4 regions of the Brevibacterium sp. Lmc1 genome follow, and region 4 is predicted to be linked to each of the others. Evidence: riboswitches for the same ligand, from Rfam matches in the RefSeq annotation. Region 4 holds a riboswitch; each other region holds the start of a gene.
What was found. A riboswitch is a leader RNA that binds a small molecule or an ion and turns the genes downstream of it on or off. The one in region 4 is predicted to bind thiamine pyrophosphate.

Region 1: it holds a riboswitch for thiamine pyrophosphate, as region 4 does, so the genes downstream of both, AC239G_RS05385 (ECF transporter S component) here and thiC (phosphomethylpyrimidine synthase ThiC) in region 4, are expected to answer to the same signal.
Region 2: it holds a riboswitch for thiamine pyrophosphate, as region 4 does, so the genes downstream of both, thiO (glycine oxidase ThiO) here and thiC (phosphomethylpyrimidine synthase ThiC) in region 4, are expected to answer to the same signal.
Region 3: it holds a riboswitch for thiamine pyrophosphate, as region 4 does, so the genes downstream of both, thiM (hydroxyethylthiazole kinase) here and thiC (phosphomethylpyrimidine synthase ThiC) in region 4, are expected to answer to the same signal.

What each region holds. Positions count from the first base shown of each region.
Region 1 is NZ_CM172803.1:1,248,426-1,253,061, reverse strand. It holds gene AC239G_RS05390 (purple acid phosphatase family protein) at 1-1,687, opposite strand, end outside; TPP riboswitch at 2,059-2,167, shown strand; gene AC239G_RS05385 (ECF transporter S component) at 2,190-2,819, shown strand; gene AC239G_RS05380 (ABC transporter ATP-binding protein) at 2,819-4,351, shown strand; gene AC239G_RS05375 (energy-coupling factor transporter transmembrane component T family protein) at 4,362-4,636, shown strand, end outside.
Region 2 is NZ_CM172803.1:1,758,278-1,762,913, forward strand. It holds gene moeB (molybdopterin-synthase adenylyltransferase MoeB) at 1-976, opposite strand, end outside; gene AC239G_RS07800 (thiazole synthase) at 973-1,740, opposite strand; gene thiS (sulfur carrier protein ThiS) at 1,742-1,999, opposite strand; gene thiO (glycine oxidase ThiO) at 1,996-3,153, opposite strand; TPP riboswitch at 3,143-3,246, opposite strand; gene thiE (thiamine phosphate synthase) at 3,258-3,941, shown strand; gene AC239G_RS07820 (ketopantoate reductase family protein) at 3,938-4,636, shown strand, end outside.
Region 3 is NZ_CM172803.1:3,108,820-3,113,455, forward strand. It holds gene thiD (bifunctional hydroxymethylpyrimidine kinase/phosphomethylpyrimidine kinase) at 1-212, opposite strand, end outside; gene thiE (thiamine phosphate synthase) at 209-967, opposite strand; gene thiM (hydroxyethylthiazole kinase) at 964-1,893, opposite strand; TPP riboswitch at 1,881-2,014, opposite strand; gene AC239G_RS13945 (sugar ABC transporter permease) at 2,166-3,377, opposite strand; gene AC239G_RS13950 (ATP-binding cassette domain-containing protein) at 3,374-4,198, opposite strand; gene AC239G_RS13955 (substrate-binding domain-containing protein) at 4,297-4,636, opposite strand, start outside.
Region 4 is NZ_CM172803.1:592,606-597,241, reverse strand. It holds gene AC239G_RS02605 (DUF1684 domain-containing protein) at 1-811, opposite strand, end outside; gene AC239G_RS02600 (M18 family aminopeptidase) at 947-2,251, shown strand; TPP riboswitch at 2,314-2,422, shown strand; gene thiC (phosphomethylpyrimidine synthase ThiC) at 2,418-4,226, shown strand; gene AC239G_RS02590 (TAXI family TRAP transporter solute-binding subunit) at 4,439-4,636, opposite strand, start outside.

The sequences.
Region 1 (4,636 bases), 660 kb from region 4:
GAAGTGTCGCGCCGAGTGCCAGCGCTCCCGCGCCGACGGCCAAGGGCAGTGCGAGCCCACCGCCGGTGCGGGGCAGGTCTCCATCCCCACTCGCCGAGGCGGTCCCGGATGAATCCGAATCATCGCCCGTTCCTGCGACGTTCGCTTCTGCACCGTTTGCCTCGGCGCTGGAGTCGGCAGTGCCGGCATCTGCCGTGCCGGCGTCGTTTCCGCTCCCGTCGTCGGTACCGTCAGACCCGACACCACCCGAGGCAGCACCGTCGGAGGCGGCGTTGTCGGAGGCGGTGCCACCCGTACCAGCATCGGCATCTGCACTCGGACCATCGGCACCTGGGTCCGCGTCGTCTCCCGTTCCAGCACCGTCGGCGTCATCATTCGCACCTGCACCATCAGCGCCTGCCCCGGAGTCGGTACCTGCATCGGCTTCGGCGCCGGCTTCGACACCGGCATCGGCCTCCGCGTCGTCATCCGGGGCTGGTTCTTCCGCCTCGGCGCGCCTGAGTTCGACATCGTCGATCTGCTCGGCTGCGGCCTGCGCCTCCGCGCGCTCACCATCGGCCGGTGCCCCGCCTGCCGGCACCTCATAGGTCGTCGCCCGCAGCGCCTCGTCGCTGACCCGGACCCGCGTGAAGGCGGGCACGTCGTTGTGGACGCTCTTGCCTTCCCAGTCGAGGCCGGGAACGTAGTCATAGAACTTCGACCCTGACGAGGAGGTCAGCGTGAGGTAGAGCGTCTGCCCGTCTTCTTTCTCTTCCTCGGCTCCCGCTTCCGACCCTTTCACTCGCTTGCCTTCGCCGTCCATGAGGAAGGTGCGGTTGAAGATGTGGTCATGGCCGGAGACGACGAGGTCGATGTCATTGCGGGCCGCGACCGGAGGGATCGCTTTCCGCAGCCGTTTGACGTCGAGGTCGTCCCAATGTGTTGCCGTCGAATAGATCGAGTGGTGGAACCCGAGAACAGTCCAGCGTGCCTGGTCTCCGTGCTCGGCGACGACCTCGTCGATGAACTCGGCGTGGGCATCCACGTCCGGGCTGTTCGAGTTGATGTTGAGGAACAGGACTCCATCGTCGATGAACCAGTAGTCGCCGCCACCGCCGTGATCCTGGCTCACATTCGGTCGGTTGAAGTGCTGCTCATAGGCTTTCGAAGACACATCGTGGTTGCCGATCGTCGTCGCCTGCGGGATCGTGCGGGTCGCTTCCGGTGCCAGGTATTGAGCATACTGCTCCTGGTTGCCGGCGGAGTTGACCTGGTCTCCCAGCGAGTAGAAGAAGCTCGGTTCGTCAGCGGTGGCCACTGCCGAGGACAGGGTCCGGTCCCAACCGGCAGCGTCGTCGGGATCTCCGCCTCCGGCGCCGACCTGGGGGTCGCCGAAGACGAGGAATTCGTCGTCTCCTCCAGCAGATCCTGTGGTGAATTGCTCCACCTCGGTGTACCCGTCCTCTTCGCTGCCGACCTGGTAGGCGTAGTCAATGCCAGGTTTCAGGTCGGTCATGCTCGCATGGTTGAAGTGACGCTTGAGGTCGGCGGCAAGGCCCGAGTCCGTGGTCTCAGCCTTGTCAGCATCGGCGGGGAGCTTTCCGCCAACGAGCTCACTCGCCGGCGCCCACCGGACCTCTCCCCCACCGGCACTCTCACTCATCCACGAGAGGTTGCGCGCCGTGGAGTCGGCCCCGACCTGCAACACGGTATCGGTGATAGCCTCGCTCCCAGCATCCGCCTCGGCGGGCGAATCCGTCCGGTCAGGGCTCGGAGTCTGAGCAGAGTCGGCATTCGCGCCCTGGGTCGCGGTCGACCCTCCGGAACCGAGAGATGGCTCGGCACGCACGGGAACCGGGGCCGCCACCAGAGCGGCGAGCAGGGTAGCGGCAGACAGGGCACTGAGCGGTCTCTTAAGTCGATGCGTATTCACCCGCCCATTCCTACTGACCAGTAGTGTCCGGTTGTTCGAGGCCCATCGACGGGAATGGGAACGGGAAGTGAATCCTCGATGACCGCCCCCGGCCTCCGCGTCGCCACGGATCCCGGTCGCTGCCCCGCTCCCCTGTTGTACAGTGGTGGCTACGACAGGGGAGCGCCGTCAGGGGCGCTGAGAGTGCAGAAGAAGCTGCAGACCCTCGAACCTGATGCGGTTAGCACCGCCGAAGGAAGTCGAGACTCTTCACCCCTCCTTGAAATGAGGAGGCACAATGCCGAATACCACTACGCCGAGCACCACCCCCACCTCTTCACGCGCCTTCACCGCGGCGCCGAAATCCAAACAGTGGCGGGTGGTCGACTATGTCACCACCGCCGTTCTCGGCATTGCCGTGGGGCTTGTGTTCTGGGTGTTGGCGCTGAGCTGGAAGGTCCTCGAACTCGCCTTCCAGGCATTCCCGCCGTCGATCGGTCTCATCGCAGGACTCTGGGTGCTGGCCGGTCCGCTCGCCGGTGCCATCATCCGCAAACCCGGTGCCGCGCTCCTGTGCGAACTCATCGCCGCCATCGTCGAAGCCGTCCTCGGCTCTCACTTCGGAGCAACCGTCCTGCTCTCGGGTCTGCTGCAGGGCCTCGGTGCCGAACTCGTCTTCGCCGCCTTCGGCTACAAGCGCTTCACCCTGTGGGTCACCGCCGCATCGGGCATGCTGGCGGCTGCGTTCATGGCAGTGAGCGAGAACATCATGTACAACGCCGAATGGCAGTTCGGCTTCCAGGCGATCTACGCAGTCTGCGCGATCGTCTCCGGCCTCGTCATCTCCGGGATCGGCGCCTGGTTCGCCTACCGGGCGATCGCGGCTACCGGAGCGCTCAGCTCCTTCGCCTCAGGCCGACTGCGCTGATGGCGCTGCCGATCACGGCCGCCGGCTTCTCATGGACACACACCGACCGTGACCAGCCGGCAGTCGGACCGCTCGATCTGCAGATCACGGCCGGAGAGAAAGTGCTGCTGCTCGGCGCCTCCGGGGCCGGCAAATCGACGTTCCTCCACGCCGTCGCCGGTGTCCTGCCCGAGGAATCGGGTGAGGCCACCGGTGAACTCCTCGTCGGCGGTGAGAAACCGGATCCCCGCCGAGGCAGCACCGGGCTGGTCCTCCAAGATCCCGATTCTCAGGTGATCTTCTCCCGCATCGGTGATGATGTGGCGTTCGGGATGGAGAACCTCGGACTCCCGTCCGAGACAATCGACGCTCAGGTCCCCGAGTCCCTGCAGGCGCTGGGACTCGATCTGCCGCCGGGGCATCCGAGTGCCGCTCTGTCCGGTGGGCACAAACAGCGGCTGGCTCTGGCCGGGATCCATGCGATGGCCCCGGAGGTCATCGTCCTCGACGAACCGACGGCCAATATCGATCCCGCCTCAGCGACCGAGGTCCGCGATGCCGTGCTCACCGTGCAAGCCGAGACACAGGCGACCATGCTCATCGTCGAACACCGGGTGGAGCTGTGGCTCGATCACGTCGATCGGGTCATCGTGCTCGGCCGCGAAGGCATCGCCGCCCAAGGCCCTCCGGGGCAGATCTTCACCGAGGCGGCCCTGACCGAGACGCTCATCGACTGCGGAATCTGGATGCCGCGGCACTCCCCCGACCCGCGCCGAGGCGGAACCGCAGAAATCAATAGGACGACGGGCCGCCTCGGCGAGGTTCTGCTGCGCACCCATCGGCTCAGCGTTGCTCGACCGCGCATGGCCACCCCCGCCGCGACCGACCTTGACCTGAGCCTGCGTGCCGGTCAGGCACTCGGAATCGTCGGTGCGAACGGGGCAGGCAAATCGACCACGGCCCTGACCCTGGCGGGCCTTCTGCCCGAATTCTCCGGACAGGTCCTCGCCGAGGCGCCCCTGCGGGACGGAGCCAAACGGGCCCGGCCATTCGCCTGGCCGTCGAAGCAGCTGGCGGCGCGCATCGGCATGGTCTTCCAGGAACCGGCACACCAGTTCCTCACCTCGAGCGTGGCGACCGAACTCGAGCTGGGCCCCCGACTGGCCGGATGGTCTGCCGCCGAGTCGCAGGCACGGGTGGATGAGCTTCTTGAGGGACTCGGTCTCACCGGGTTGGCGCAGGCTCATCCGCAGAGTCTCTCAGGTGGGGAGAAGCGACGCCTGTCGGTGGCAACGATGCTGGCGCCCCGGCCACGGGTGCTCATCGTCGATGAGCCGACCTTCGGTCAGGATGCGCTGACGTGGGCGGGGTTGGTGGAGATGTTCCTCGACGCCTTGGTACACGGTTCCGCGGTGGTCGCGGTCAGCCACGATCAGGCGTTCCTCGAGGCCATAGGTGCCGATGTCCTCAAGCTCGGTGGCTGCCTGAGTGCAGATCGCGATGTCGTCGACGAGTCGGAATCGCGTGTCAGGGCGGGTGATCGCGGTGAGTGAGAGTCTCGATGTGCGTTCTCGCCCCTCCCCTGAGGTCGCCGTACAGGATCCGGGACAGCTCATCCCCGTGGTGCGTTCCACCGCTTTGGCTCGGTGCAATCCGCTGACGAAGATCGCAGTGGCCCTCATCCTCATGGTCGGGGCGCTGCTGAGCATTGATCTCATCTCTGCCGGGGTGGTGCTGCTCGCGGCAGTGCTGGCGCTGCCGGCGACGGGACTCGATCTGGTGGCCGCGGCCAAGCGGCTGTGGTTCCTCCCCGCCGGCGCTCTGCTCGCCGCTTGGGG
Region 2 (4,636 bases), 1.2 Mb from region 4:
GATGCATCGAGCCGGGGATGGCAGCCAGCTCACGTTCCCAGTCCTCCCGCACATCGACGACGAACACATCGTCTTCGACGGACAGGAATTCGGCGACGTCGATCTCATCCGCCGCAGGCTCTGCCACGCCGCCGCCGTCGAGGTCCACAGCACAGGCGGCAGCCACCTCGGTGAGGTCGGTGACCGGGGGACGGTCGGGATCGAGGGAGAACCGCAGGGTCGAGTACTCCCCGGTCAGCGCCTCATAGCGCAGCAGCCGACCGATGAATGGGGCACCGATGCCGCAGATGAGCTTGATCGCCTCGGTTGCCATCGCCGAGCCCACGGTTCCGCACAGCACACCGAGGACTCCGCCCTCGGCGCAGTTGGGCACCGAATCGGGTTCCGGGATATCCGGGAACAGATCGCGCAGCATCGGCCCGTGACCGGGAACGAACGTGCTCACCTGACCGGCGAAGCGGAAGATCGTGCCCCACACCAACGGGGTGCCGGTGAGTTCGGCGGCATCATTGGATAAGTACCGAGTGGCGAAGTTGTCCGCCCCGTCAACGACGACATCGTGTTCAGCGAAGAGACCGAGCACATTCTCCGGGCTCAGCCGTTCCGCGATCGTGCGCACCTCGAAGTTCGGATCGAGCCGGTGCACGGCATCGGCGGCAGATGAGACCTTCGGTCGGCCCACATCCGCATTCCGGTGGATGATCTGGCGCTGCAGGTTCGAAGCCTCCACCACGTCATCGTCGATGATCGTGATCGACCCGACTCCTGCGGCCGCGAGATAGTTGAGGACTGGAGCCCCGAGCCCGCCGGCGCCGATGACCAGCACCGAGGCGGCCCGCAGACGCCGTTGTCCCTCGAGTCCGAATCCCGGCAGGCTCAGGTGCCGGGAGTAGCGTTCCAGCTCCGTCCGGGACAGAGACTCCACGGGGTCGACGAGAGGAGGCAGCGACGGAGGAGTGGCGGCAACGGTGGTCATTGTGCTGCGAGCATTCCATCGAACGGCGATGATGCCAATGCCAACGGTCGTTTGGGAATCCTCCCGGCTCCGGCCGCCAGATGCCCGGCCTCGACGGCCAAAGCCATCGCCCGGGCCATGGCGTGAGCATCGTGGGCGCGGGTGACCGCCGAGGCCAGCAGCACCGCGGTGCACCCGAGCTCCATCGCCAGAGCGGCATCGGAGGCGGTGCCTACACCGGCGTCGAGGATGACGGGCACCTGTGCACGGGAGACGATGGTCTCGATGTTGTGAGGGTTGAGGATGCCCAGCCCACTGCCGATCGGAGCACCGGCCGGCATCACCACAGCTACACCAGCGTCCTCCAGACGCTTCGCCAGGGCCGGATCGTCGTTCGTGTAGGCGAAGACCGTGAACCCATCGAGGACGAGCTCCTCGGCTGCGGCGAAGAGCTCGATGGGATCCGGCAGCAGGGTGTCCTCATCGGCGATGACCTCGAGCTTCACCCAATTCGTCTCCAGCGCCTCTCGGGCCAGTCGGGCGGTGAGCACGGCGTCTCGGGCCGTATAGCAGCCGGCGGTGTTCGGCAGCACCCGAATACCCAGACGCTGGAGCATGGTGAACACTGAGTCGCGGGACTCGGCGTCGAAACGGCGCATCGCCACAGTGGTCAGCTCGGTTCCCGAAGCCACGAGTGCGTCTTCGAGAATGCTCAGGGAACTCGCCCCTCCCGTGCCCATCACGAGGCGAGACGACATCTCCACATCATCGATCGTCCAGGTCATCTCAACCTCCCTGCACAGCGGTGACGATGTCGACGGTGTGCCCGTCGGCCAGGGTGCAATCGGACCAGGCACCGCGACGGATGACTTCACCGTCGACGGCCAGGGCGATGCCCAGGCGGCCGCCGTCGGCTGGTGTCCCATCGGGGTTCAGCTCCCGTCCGGTGACGTCGGCGATGAGGTCGAGCGCCGAGGTGGCACCCGGCAGCTCATGGCGAGCGCCGTTGAGGACGATGGTCGGTGAGTGTTCGTGGTCGGTCATGAGATGCTCCTCATCGGGTAGGCACTGGTGTGGTCTGTGGTGAAGCGGTGTGGGGACACGGACTCGAGCGTCCCGTCAGGAGGCCAGTCGGAGGCGACGCCCAGGGCGAGCTCGGCACCGAGCCTGCCGCCGAACGGGGCCAAGAGGATGCCGTGGCGGAAATACCCGGTGCTCACGATGCAGCCGGGATCGATGCGGCCGATCATCGGCAGGTCGTCCGGAGAACCGGGCCGGGCACGGGTGGTGATATCGGTGATCTCCGCGTCGAGGATGCCCGGGACCAGTCGCTGCCCGTCGGCGAGCAGCCGGTGAATCGCCCCGGCCGGAGTGCCGGAGAGTCCGTCCTCACGCGAACTGGCACCGAGCACGATCTCGCCGTCCGGGCGAGGAACCAGGTAGACGGGGCGACCATTGACCAGCCCGCGGATGGTGCGGCTCAGCAGCGGAGTCGCCTTCGCGGAGGCGCGCAGTCGCAGAACATCACCCCAGACCTCACGCAGAGGCAGCTGCGGGGCACCGACGAACGCGGACACAGCGCTGCCGGCGCAGATGATCACCTGATCGGCCTCCAACCGGCGGCCATCGCCCAGTGCGACTCCCACAGTCGTATCGCCGTCCTTGATCAGGCTGGCCGCCCGCTGGCGAATGAAGCCTCCTGAGTGAGAGGACAGGACAGTCAGCAATGCGGCAGTGAGCCGACGGGGGTCGATCGAGTGATCGCCTGGAATGTGCACGGCCCCGGCGACGGCAGGCGACAACGACGGCTCAACCCGGCGGGCAGCACTGCCGGTGATGAGCTCGGTGGCGAAACCGGACCGCGACTGTGCATCGCGCAGCTCCCGCAGAGCCTGCAGATCAGCTCGGTCACCGGCGCACACCAATGTTCCGGCATCCGAAAAACCGAGATCGCTGCCAGCGGCGCTCGCCACCTCGGCGGAGAACTGAGGATACATCTGCGCGGAGGCTCGCATCAGCGGGTACAGGGGAGTCTGCCCCCAGACCACCTCGGCGGCGGGAGCGAGCATCCCTGCGGCAGCATGGCTCGCACCCTGAGCGGGCGCAGGATCGATGATGGTGACTTCGGTACCGAGGCGGCGCAGATACCAGGCCGTGGACAGGCCGATGATCCCGGCGCCGACGACAATGACTCTCACAGCTTCTCCCTCCGGCGGCATGATCCGCATCAGGTCTGACGGTCGGCTCTTACGCCCTCTCAGCCTCGTTGGGAGGCTCCCGCGAACTCCTCTACTCTATGACCATGACCACACAGATGCCACCGCGCACCGCAGCGCGGCAGACGAAGAGAGCCTGGAGAGAGGCACGACTGGCAGAGGCGAAGCTCTACCTGTGCACCGATGCCCGGACCGGTCAGGGCGACCTCGCCGAGTTCCTCGACGCCGCCTACCGTGGAGGTGTCGACATCATCCAACTGAGGGACAAGAGCCTCGAGGCCCGCGCCGAGATCGCGGCATTGGAGGTCCTCAAAGATATTGCCGCCCGTCACGACAAGCTCTTCTCAGTCAATGACCGTGCCGACGTTGCGCTGCTGACCGACGCCGACGTCTTCCACGTCGGTCAAGGCGACCTCACCAGTGCTCAGGCCAGGGCTGTGCTCGGACCCGATGTCATCCTCGGCCGCTCGACCCATTCCCTCAAGCAGGCGCTCGCCGCCGAGGCGGACCCGGAGACCGACTATTTCTGTGTCGGGCCGGTCTGGGAGACCCCGACGAAGCCAGGCCGCGCCTCTGTGGGGACGGCGCTGCTGACCGCCACCGCCGCCGAGGCGGCCAAACCGTGGTTCGCCATCGGTGGTATCGCGACCGGGGAGAGGCTGGACGCGATCCGGCAGGCGGGCGCGAGGCGTGCCGTCGTCGTCCGTGCGATAGCCTCGGCTGAGGATCCCGCTGCGGCCGCGCGGGAGCTCAAGGAGGAGTTGGAATGACCCAAGCAGCTGACAGAGCATCCGAGGGAATCGGTGCTGGCGCTGACCTGTCGATTCTCATCGCCGGGGCGGGGGCGACCGGCGGAGCGTTCGGCACCTATCTGCAGGAGGCCGGACGCGATGTCACTTTCCTGCTCCGGCAGGCACGGGCGGAGACGGTCCGCGCGGAGGGACTGCGCTTCACTGCACCCGGTGATGATCGGACGAATCAGGTCGATGTCATCACCGCTGAGGAACTCACAGCCGCATCACGAACCTTCGACCTCGTCATCGTCGCGGTCAAAGCGGGTGGACTCGACTCGGTCATCGCCGATATCGGACCGGCTGTGGGCGAGCAGACGACGATCATTCCGTTCCTCAACGGCATGGCTCAGATCGAGAAGCTGCAGAGCAGATACCCCGGACAGGTGCTCGGAGGGTTCGTCAAGATCGTCGGCACCATCAGGGACGGAGCCGTCGTCCAGCTCACCGACCTGGCCGTGATGACCATCGGAGATCTCCACGGCGCCGAAGTGCCCACACGCATCTCCGAGGCGCTCGATGTGCCCGGATTCAAACTCCAGACCGTCGATGGAATCATCGACGGGCTGTGGGAGAAATGGATCTTCATCGCCGCGGCAGGAGTCGTCACCTGCCTGTTCCGCGCCCCGGTCGGAGCGATCATGGAAGCCGGCGGCAGATCGCACGTGTATGCC
Region 3 (4,636 bases), 1.7 Mb from region 4:
CCGAGCACGGAGTCGAACTGATCGGCGACGAAATCGACGTCGATCGGATAGACGCGGGACACACCGTGCGTGTTCTGCGCGACGAGGGCGGTGATGACGGTCGTGCCCATGGTCTTCCGCGCGGTGAAGGTCTTGAGGTCGGCATGGATTCCGGCACCGCCGGAGGGATCGGTGCCGGCGATGGACAGGGTGATCGGCGGGCGGGTTGTCACTGTGCACTCCCGGCGTATGCGGCGAGCAGCTCCTCTGCTGCCGTCTTCGGATCGTCGGCCATGCAGATCGCCGAGACCACGCAGATCCCGATCAGCCCACGTCCCTGCAGGTCAGGAGCACGATCGGCGTTGATGCCGCCGATCGCGACCGCGGGGATGCCCGCTTCTGCCACCAGTTCCCCGAGGCGGTCCGGTCCGATTCCGTCGGGGGCGTCGGCTTTCGTGGAGGTGTCATAGACCGGTCCGATGCCGACGAGGTCGACGACTCCGGAGTCTCGGGCGGCGACGAATTCGTCGCTGTTCGCGGCCGAGAGACCGATGAGCGGTTCCGCACCCAGGGCGGCGCGCACCTCGACGACGGTGGTGTCAGTTTGGCCGACGTGGATGTGCACGTTCTCGCCTTCATCGATGAGGCGGCGGGCCACCTCGACGCGGTCGTTGAGGACGACGGGGACCGTGCGGTCGGTGTCGCGGGTGGCGGCATCGACGGCGGCGATGACCTGGCGGGTGAGCGAATAGAAGCCTGCATCGTCGATGTCTTTGTCGCGGACCTGGACGATGCCCACTCCCCCGGCGACGGCGGCCTGCACGGTCTCGGCGACGCTGCGGCCGGCGGCCTCGCATTGCGCGGAGTCGGTGACGAGGTAGAGGCGCGTGTCGATTCCGGCGAAGCGGTCGGCCGAGCCGTCTCGGTCGTTCACGGTCGCGCCGTCGTCAGCCGGGTTGTCAGCGATGTGGGCGGATCCGGCGGTCATGCCTGGACGCCTTCGCCGGCGGTTTCATTCGCAGAAGTGAGCGTGTCGAGGCCGATTCTCGCCTGTGCGAGTCGGTCACCGTCGACGGTGTGGAGTGCGTCGAGAAAGTTCACCGAGTAGCTGCCCGGACCCTTCGCACCATCGGCGGCGAGTTCCCCGGCGACCGCGAAGTGGGCGTGGGCGGCGACGACGGCTTCGAACTTCGCCGAGGCGGCCCCACCGTTCGCGGACTGCTCAGTGGCGTTGACGGCTGAGACGTCGGCGTCGGGGTCGGCGAGTCCGGCTCGGACGGCGGCCAGGTAGGCGACGGTGACGGCACCGAGTGAGCAGCCGGTGCCGATGACGAGCGGCATGAACTCATGTCCGCCGGAGATGCGGGCGACGTGGTCAGTGCCGTCGATGTGGGCAACGACGGCATCGGTTGGTCCGGAGACAGCGACGATGGCACCGGTTTCTCTGGCCAGTTTCGCGGCGGCGGGAAGGACGGCGTCGACTTCGTCGGTGGAGTCAACTCCACGACCGCCGAGTCCGACTCCGGCGAGTGCGGCGATCTCGGAGGCGTTGCCGCGGATGGCGGTCGGGTGATCGGCGGCGGCGCGGCGGATGCGGGAGGTGCGGAAGTCGACGGCGCCGACGCTCACGGGGTCGAGGACCCAGGGTTTTCCGGCGGTGTTGGCGACGTCGATGGCGGCATCGGCGGCGAGCAGCTGGTGGTTCGAGGCGGTGCCGAAGTTGACGAGGACTCCGCTTGCGATCCCGGCGAACTGTCCGGCATCGGCCTCGTGGTCGAGCATTGCCGGGGAGGCGCCGATGGCCAGGAGCACGTTGGCGCTGAACTGCTGCACGACGGTGTTCGTGATGCACTGGATGAGTGGATTGCTTGCGCGCAGTCGCGCATTCGCAGAACGCAGGTCGAAGTCAACCATGACGATCCCTTCGCTAGTATGGCCCAGATCAGGTTCGATGGGTGTTCTCTCAGCCTCGGTGTCCTCCGTGCGCAACTCTTTGGTGCGCACGGATCCTCATGAGGCACCCCATGTCATTGGCTCCGACTGTATCAGCCCGGTCGGACACGGGCGACTCCATACTCTGCTTGGATGCTCAGCACCGACCGCTCGACTCAACGTCGCTGTATCAAGCTATGCATTGCGCGCTCGACGCTAAGGCGAGCGGTCGGCAGAGGGAGCTTCACGCCCCACTACCCGCGCCCGACGTACCTCTGTCCGCGGCGGCTGAGCGCGTCGATGACGACGGCGGTGAGCAGGACGAGTGCGGTGATGATCTGCTGCGCATCGGAGTTGAAGCCGATGAGGTAGAGACCGTTGTTGATCGCACCGACGACCAGAGCACCGAGCACGGCTGCCCAGGCGGTTCCGCGTCCGCCGAACAGCGAGGTGCCGCCGATGACAGCTGCAGCGATCGCATTGAGTAGGTCCTGCGTGCTCACCAGCGTCGATCCCGCATTTGTCGTCACACCGGTCTTGATGAAGCCGAACAATGCGGCCAGCACTCCGGCTGCCATGAACACGCTGATGCGCACCCAGGTCACGCGAATGCCGGCACGCCGTGCAGCTTCGACCTTGCCGCCGACGGCGTAGATGGAACGACCGTAGCGGGTCTTGCGCAGCACGAGGTCGATGATGATCGCAATGACGATCATGAGGAAGAAAGGCATCGCCAGACCGAAGTCCTGATTGACGAGGATGAGGAACCCGAACACGATCGCGGCCAGCAGCACGATCCGCACGATCACAGAGGTCCAGCTCGGAGCGCTGAGACCCTCCCGGTGGCGGCGCAGCTTCGAATAGATGATGCCGCCGCCGAAGCCGATGATCGCGACGGCGCCGAAGATATAGGCCCAGATCGCAGGAAAGTAGAAGCTGGCGAAGTCGAAGGCGAAGGTGTCCGACATCGACAGGTTCTTCTGCGTGCCCAATGTCGTCAGAGTCAGACCGGTGAACGCGAGCAGACCGGCCAAGGTGACGACGAACGCCGGGATGCCGACGACGGCGAAGAACCAACCTTGAATCGCGCCGACGACCAGGCCGAGCAGCAGCATGATGACCAGCGCCAAGGCCGGCGGCACACCTTGCCTTACCACCAAGACACCGAGCAGCGAGGCGGCCAAACCGCCCAATTGCGCCAGAGACAGATCGATCTCGCCGAGGAGCAGGATGAGGTTGATGCCGAGAGCCAGGATCGCGAGGAACGCGACCTGAGTGGAGAGGTTGACTAGGTTGGCCGGAGAGATGAAGTTCGAGTCGGCCGACTGGAATACGATGACGATGACGATGAGTGCGAGGATGACCGGGAACGACCCCAGCTGCCCCTCTTTGACCCGGCGGACGAAGGTGCCGATCACGCCTTCGGACGAGATCCGCTCATCGGTGATGAAGGAATTGCGGGTCATCGACGCTCACCCCTCCGTGCGGCGCGTTTGGTCACGACATTGTCGCTGGCTCCGGTGATCGCGGCGACCAGCACATCGGTGCGCTCGTCACCGGGGAAATCACCGGCGTCCTTGCCCAGCCGCAGCACGTGCACCCGGTCGCACACCGCCTGCACATCGGCCATATTGTGGCTGACGAGCAGCACGCCGAGGTCGCGTTCTTTGAGCCGTTCGATGAGGTTGAGCACTTCGGCCGTCTGGGCGACGCCGAGTGCCGCCGTCGGTTCATCGAGCATGACCAAGGATGGTTCGCCGAGGAGGGACCGGGCGATCGCGACCGTCTGACGTTGACCGCCGGATAGGGCCGCGATCGGTACGCGCACGCTCGGGATCTTTGCCGAGAGGCTGCGCAGCAGCTCCCAGGATTTGGCTTCCATCGTCACTTCGTCGAGGACGCCGCCGCGGGTCTTCTCATGTCCGAGGAACAGGTTGGCCACCACGTCGAGGTTCTCGCACAGGGACAGATCCTGGAACACTGTGGCCACTCCGGCTTTCTGTGCATCCTTCGGGGAGGAGAATCTCTGCGCCGTCCCGTTCATGATGAGTTCGCCGTCATCGGCGGCGTGGACTCCGGCGATGACCTTGATCAGGGTCGATTTGCCGGCGCCGTTGTCGCCGACGAGGCCGACGACTTCGCCGCGACCGACGCTGAGATGGATGTCGGTCAGGGCTTGGACTGCACCGAACCGTTTGTTGATTCCGCGCAGTTCGAGCACCGGCTCGCTGTCGCTGCCCGGCGTCCGCGTCGCCTCAGTTGCCGGGTCGGGTGTCTCTGATGTCATCTGTTCCTACTTGTCGCAGTCGTTGACCCCGGCAGCCGGCGACCGGTGGCGGTCGCCGGCTCGAGGTCGGGCACGTCAGATTGTGAACGCGCACGCGCTCACTTCACGCCGGCATCGGCACAGAGCTTCTCCACCTTGCCTGTGCAGATGTCATCAGCTTTGATCTGGTCGCCGACGATGTCCTTGATGTTGTCCTTGGTCACGACCTTGGCCTCGACGAAGTCCGTCGGAGTGTCCTTATAGGTCGTTCCCGCATCGACGTCCTCTCCAGCGGCCAGGGCCACTGCGGCCTTCGCAGCGAATTCGGCCTGCGGTGGGATCGACTTGTAGATCGTGGCGAACTGGTCACCCTTGAGGATGTTCTGCAGACCGTCGACCTCGGCGTCCTGACCTGTCACGACGGGTTCGACCTTGGCTTTCTTCGTTGCGGCGATGACG
Region 4 (4,636 bases):
CACCGTGCGAGGTCTCGAAGGTGACGGTTCCCGCCGCCTGTGTCTGCAGCTGCAGGTCCTCTTGGGCGGTTTCGATGGTGTAGGTCTTGAACGGGTCGAACCTGGTGAACCGGGCGAGGAAGACGAAGTCCGGGTCCGGGTCGAAGACCGGAACCTCGAAGAACTTCCCGAGCAGCGGGGACTTCGAATTGCGCACACGCACGCCGAGGCGGCCGCCCCGATCGATGAGTTCGTAGAGGACGTTGCCGACGGTGAACCAGTTGAGCGAGCCGCCGTTCGGAAGCTTCGCGCTGAACCCGTTCTCTTCCACGCGGACCTGTGGCTTGGCGGGCGCTGCTGCGTGCCAGTCGGATCCGCCATCGGACCCCGCATCGGATCCGGCGCCCGTTCCGGCAGAAGAGTCGGCACCCGCAGCGTCTGCCGCAGCCGCGCCCACACCGGACTGGTCCATCACCCTCGGCAGAGTCGAGGTGTCGCTGGGCACGGCCGGGCTGGTCGCACGGGTCGGCCCCGAGTTGGTCACACCCGTGTCGTTCGTCCCGTTCGTCCCGTTCCCACCGGCAGCTGACTCACCGTTGTCGACCTTGCTGAGCAGGTCGAATGTCTCGGCTGCGGGGCCGGCCTTGATTCCGGTCTTCAGGGATACGGTCACCCAGCCGTCGTCGACGGTGAACGTGCCGGGGGCGTCGGTCCAGGTCGATTCGGCGTCGAGCCAGTGGAGTCCGACGACACTGAGCCAGCCGAACGGTTTCGCAAGGGCTGAGTTCCGTGAGTCGCGCCAGGTGTTCCACTCCGTCACGAACTGGTTCACGTCGAACACTCCTTGCCGTCGCTGGTGCGGTCGCAGGGTCGCTGCCCCCGCCTGATTCTCGGACCCGGTGGCAACCCGGCGTCTGAGACCTGATCTTCTTCACCTCCAAACTACCGCAAACGATAGGCTGGGGAAATGAATGAATCACTCCCGAGACCGGATGTGGCCGCGACGACAGCGGCCGACCTCGGCGACTTCGTCAGCGCATCTCCCAGCTCCTACCACGCGGTGGACACCGCGGCGAAACGCCTGGAAGAGGCCGGTTTCTCCCGCCTCGACGAGTCCGTTCCCTGGGCGCTGACGCCCGGAACCGGGCACTACGTCATCCGCGACGGCGCGCTCATCGCGTGGATGAATCCCACCGTCACCGAGGCGGCTCCCCGGTTCCGCGTGTTCGGTTCCCACACCGACTCCCCGGCGTTCAAACTCAAACCCGGCGGCGAGTTCACCGCCGAAGGCACCCGGCAGGTCGGGGTGGAGATCTACGGCGGGCCGCTGCTGAATTCGTGGCTCGATCGTGAGCTCGCGTTCGCGGGTCGGCTCGGCCTCGCCGACGGCAGCATCGTGCTCGCCCGCACCGGGCCGATCGCCCGCATCCCGCAGCTCGCGATCCACCTCGACCGGCAGGTCAATGAGGGTCTGACCTTGGACAAGCAGCGTCACACCGCTCCCGTCATCGGTCTGGCCGACCTCGCCGAGGCGGACATCATCGAACTGCTCGCCGCCTCTGCCGGGGTCGATGCCGAGTCCGTCGTCGGCCACGATGTCTACACGATTCCCGTTCAGGAGCCGGCCCTCTTCGGTGCCGCCGAGGAGTTCTTCGCCTCGCCGAGGCTGGACAACCTCCTGTCCGTCCACGCCGGCGTCACCGCGCTCACCCAGCTCGATGCCGACGGGCTCGACGGCATCCCACTGTTCGCGGCGTTCGATCATGAGGAGATCGGGTCGAATTCGCGCTCGGGCGCGTGCGGTCCGTTCCTCGCCGACGTCACCGAGCGCATCGTCGCCTCCTTGCTGCCGCAGTCGACGCGCAGCGATTATCTCGCGTCGATGTCCACCTCGGTGTGTGTCTCCTCCGATGCCGGGCATGCTGCCCATCCGAACTATCCCGAACGGCACGATCCGCATGTCCGCCCCCGCCTCGGCGGCGGTCCCCTGCTCAAGCTCAACGCTCAGCAGCGCTACGCCACGGATGCGGTGGGCACCGCCGTGTGGTCACGGGCGTGCGCGGCCGCCGGGGTCGAGTACCAGGATTTCGTGTCGAACAATGCGATGCCCTGCGGGTCGACGATCGGACCGCTGACCGCGACCCGGCTGGGCATGACGACCGTTGATGTGGGCCCGGCTCTGTACTCGATGCACTCGGCACGCGAAATGGTCGCGGTCTCCGACGTCGTCGCCCTCGGCGCCGCTGCGAAGGCGTTCCTCCAGGGCGGCTGACCCCATTCCCGTCGCTCAAGGAGCCACGGTTGTCCTCACTGCGTCAGTCGTGATAGGAATGGCACGACCCCACGGGAGCCCGCTGCAAGGGCTGAGATCGGACTGGATCGTCCGAGACCGTAGAACCTGATCCGGTTGATACCGGCGTAGGAAGTGAGGACTGCAGATGACTGCATTCACCCCTGAAACACCTGCCCCTGCCACGACTTCGTCTGACGCAGATTCGCACGACCAGTTCACCCTCGAGCAGTATCCGACGCATTCGCCGGCATGGGTCGAGGACGAGGAACACGACATCCGCGTTCCCGTGACCCGCATCGAGCTCGAGGACTCGAACGGTCGGGCCAACGATCCCGTCGACGTCTACCGCACCGTCGGGCCGGGCAGCATTCCGGAAGAGGGACTGCCCGCTCTGCGATTCCCGTGGATCGAGAACCGCCTCGACACTGAGACGTATGACGCCCGCGGCCACCGCATCGCCGATGACGGTCGTGCCGCCGTCCGCCGAGGTGCCCCGTCGCAGCAGTGGAAGGGACGCAAACCGGTCCCCCGTCGGGCCAAGTCCGGCCGCACGGTGACCCAGATGCACTACGCAAAGCAGGGCATCATCACCCCGGAGATGCGGTTCGTGGCGCTTCGCGAGCAGTGCGATGTCGAACTCGTGCGCGCCGAGCTCGCCTCCGGTCGCGCGATCATTCCGAACAACATCAATCACCCCGAATCCGAGCCGATGATCATCGGCAGGGCGTTCCTCGTCAAGATCAATGCGAACATCGGCAATTCCGCGGTCACCAGCTCCATCGCCGAGGAGGTGCAGAAGCTGCGGTGGGCCGCGAAGTGGGGTGCCGACACCCTCATGGATCTGTCGACCGGCAATGACATCCACACCACTAGGGAGTGGATCATCCGCAATTCGCCGATCCCCATCGGCACCGTCCCGATCTATCAGGCGCTGGAGAAGGTCGACGGCGATGCGAACGCGCTGACCTGGGAGATCTATCGCGACACCGTCATCGAGCAGTGCGAGCAGGGTGTCGACTACATGACCGTGCACGCCGGTGTGCTGCTGCGCTACGTTCCTCTCACGGCTGACCGGGTCACCGGGATGGTCTCACGCGGCGGGTCCATCATGGCCGGCTGGTGCCTTGCCCACCACGAGGAGAACTTCCTCTACACCCACTTCGATGAACTCTGTGAGATCTTCGCTCGCTACGATGTCGCTTTCTCGCTCGGCGACGGACTGCGCCCGGGTTCTATCGCCGATGCCAATGATGCCGCCCAGTTCGCCGAGCTCGACACTCTCGCCGAACTCACCGAACGCGCGTGGGCCCACGACGTCCAGGTGATGGTCGAAGGGCCCGGGCACATTCCGCTTCACCTCGTGCGGGAGAACGTCGAACGTCAGCAGGAGCTCTGTCACGGTGCGCCGTTCTACACCTTGGGTCCGCTGGTTACGGATATCGCGCCCGGATACGACCACATCACCTCGGCGATCGGGGCGACGGAGATCGCCCGCTACGGCACGGCGATGCTCTGCTACGTCACCCCGAAGGAGCATCTCGGGCTGCCCGACCGTGACGACGTCAAGACCGGGGTGATCACGTACAAGATCGCCGCGCATGCCGCCGATATCGCGAAGGGCCACCCGGGGGCGACGGCCCGCGATGATGCGCTGTCGAAGGCTCGATTCGAATTCCGGTGGCGGGACCAGTTCGCCCTCGGCCTCGATCCGGAGACCGCCGAGGCGTTCCACGACGAGACGCTGCCGGCGGAACCGGCGAAGACCGCGCACTTCTGTTCGATGTGCGGTCCGAAGTTCTGCTCGATGCGCATCTCCCAGGACATCCGCGATACCTACGGCAGCGCCGAGGCGCAGGAGGCCCTGGCGGGAATGCAGCAGAAGAGCCGCGAGTTCCTCGCATCGGGCGGAGAGGTCTACCTGCCCGATCCGACCGTCGGCCTGCGGGAAGGTTGAGTCCGGCTCCGGGCCGGATCCCGCCCGTCGGCCCTCAGAACAACGGAGGGCCGACGGCCCCGGCGAAAACTGCCCGAGGGTCGCACGGCCCGCCGTGCGTAGCGGGGTGCTCCGTTCCTCGTCAGCGTCGTTCAAGGCGGAGCGCGCCTATCGGACTGTACACAGATCGACAGACGCGCCACGCCTTGAACGAGCGGTTGGGCAACTCGCACTTACTTATTCAGCTCGTCCAGTGCTTTCTGCGAGCCCGGGTGCAGCTTGATCGGCTCCGGCGGTTCGGCGGTGTCGAGGTTGATCTCCTTCGCCGCGGCATGCACCTTGACCAGGTCGTCCTTTTTGTCGAAGAGGAGCTTCGTCAGAGCGCAGGCCGTGCCTTCGTCCATGTCATTGCGGACCATGAGCACGTTCGG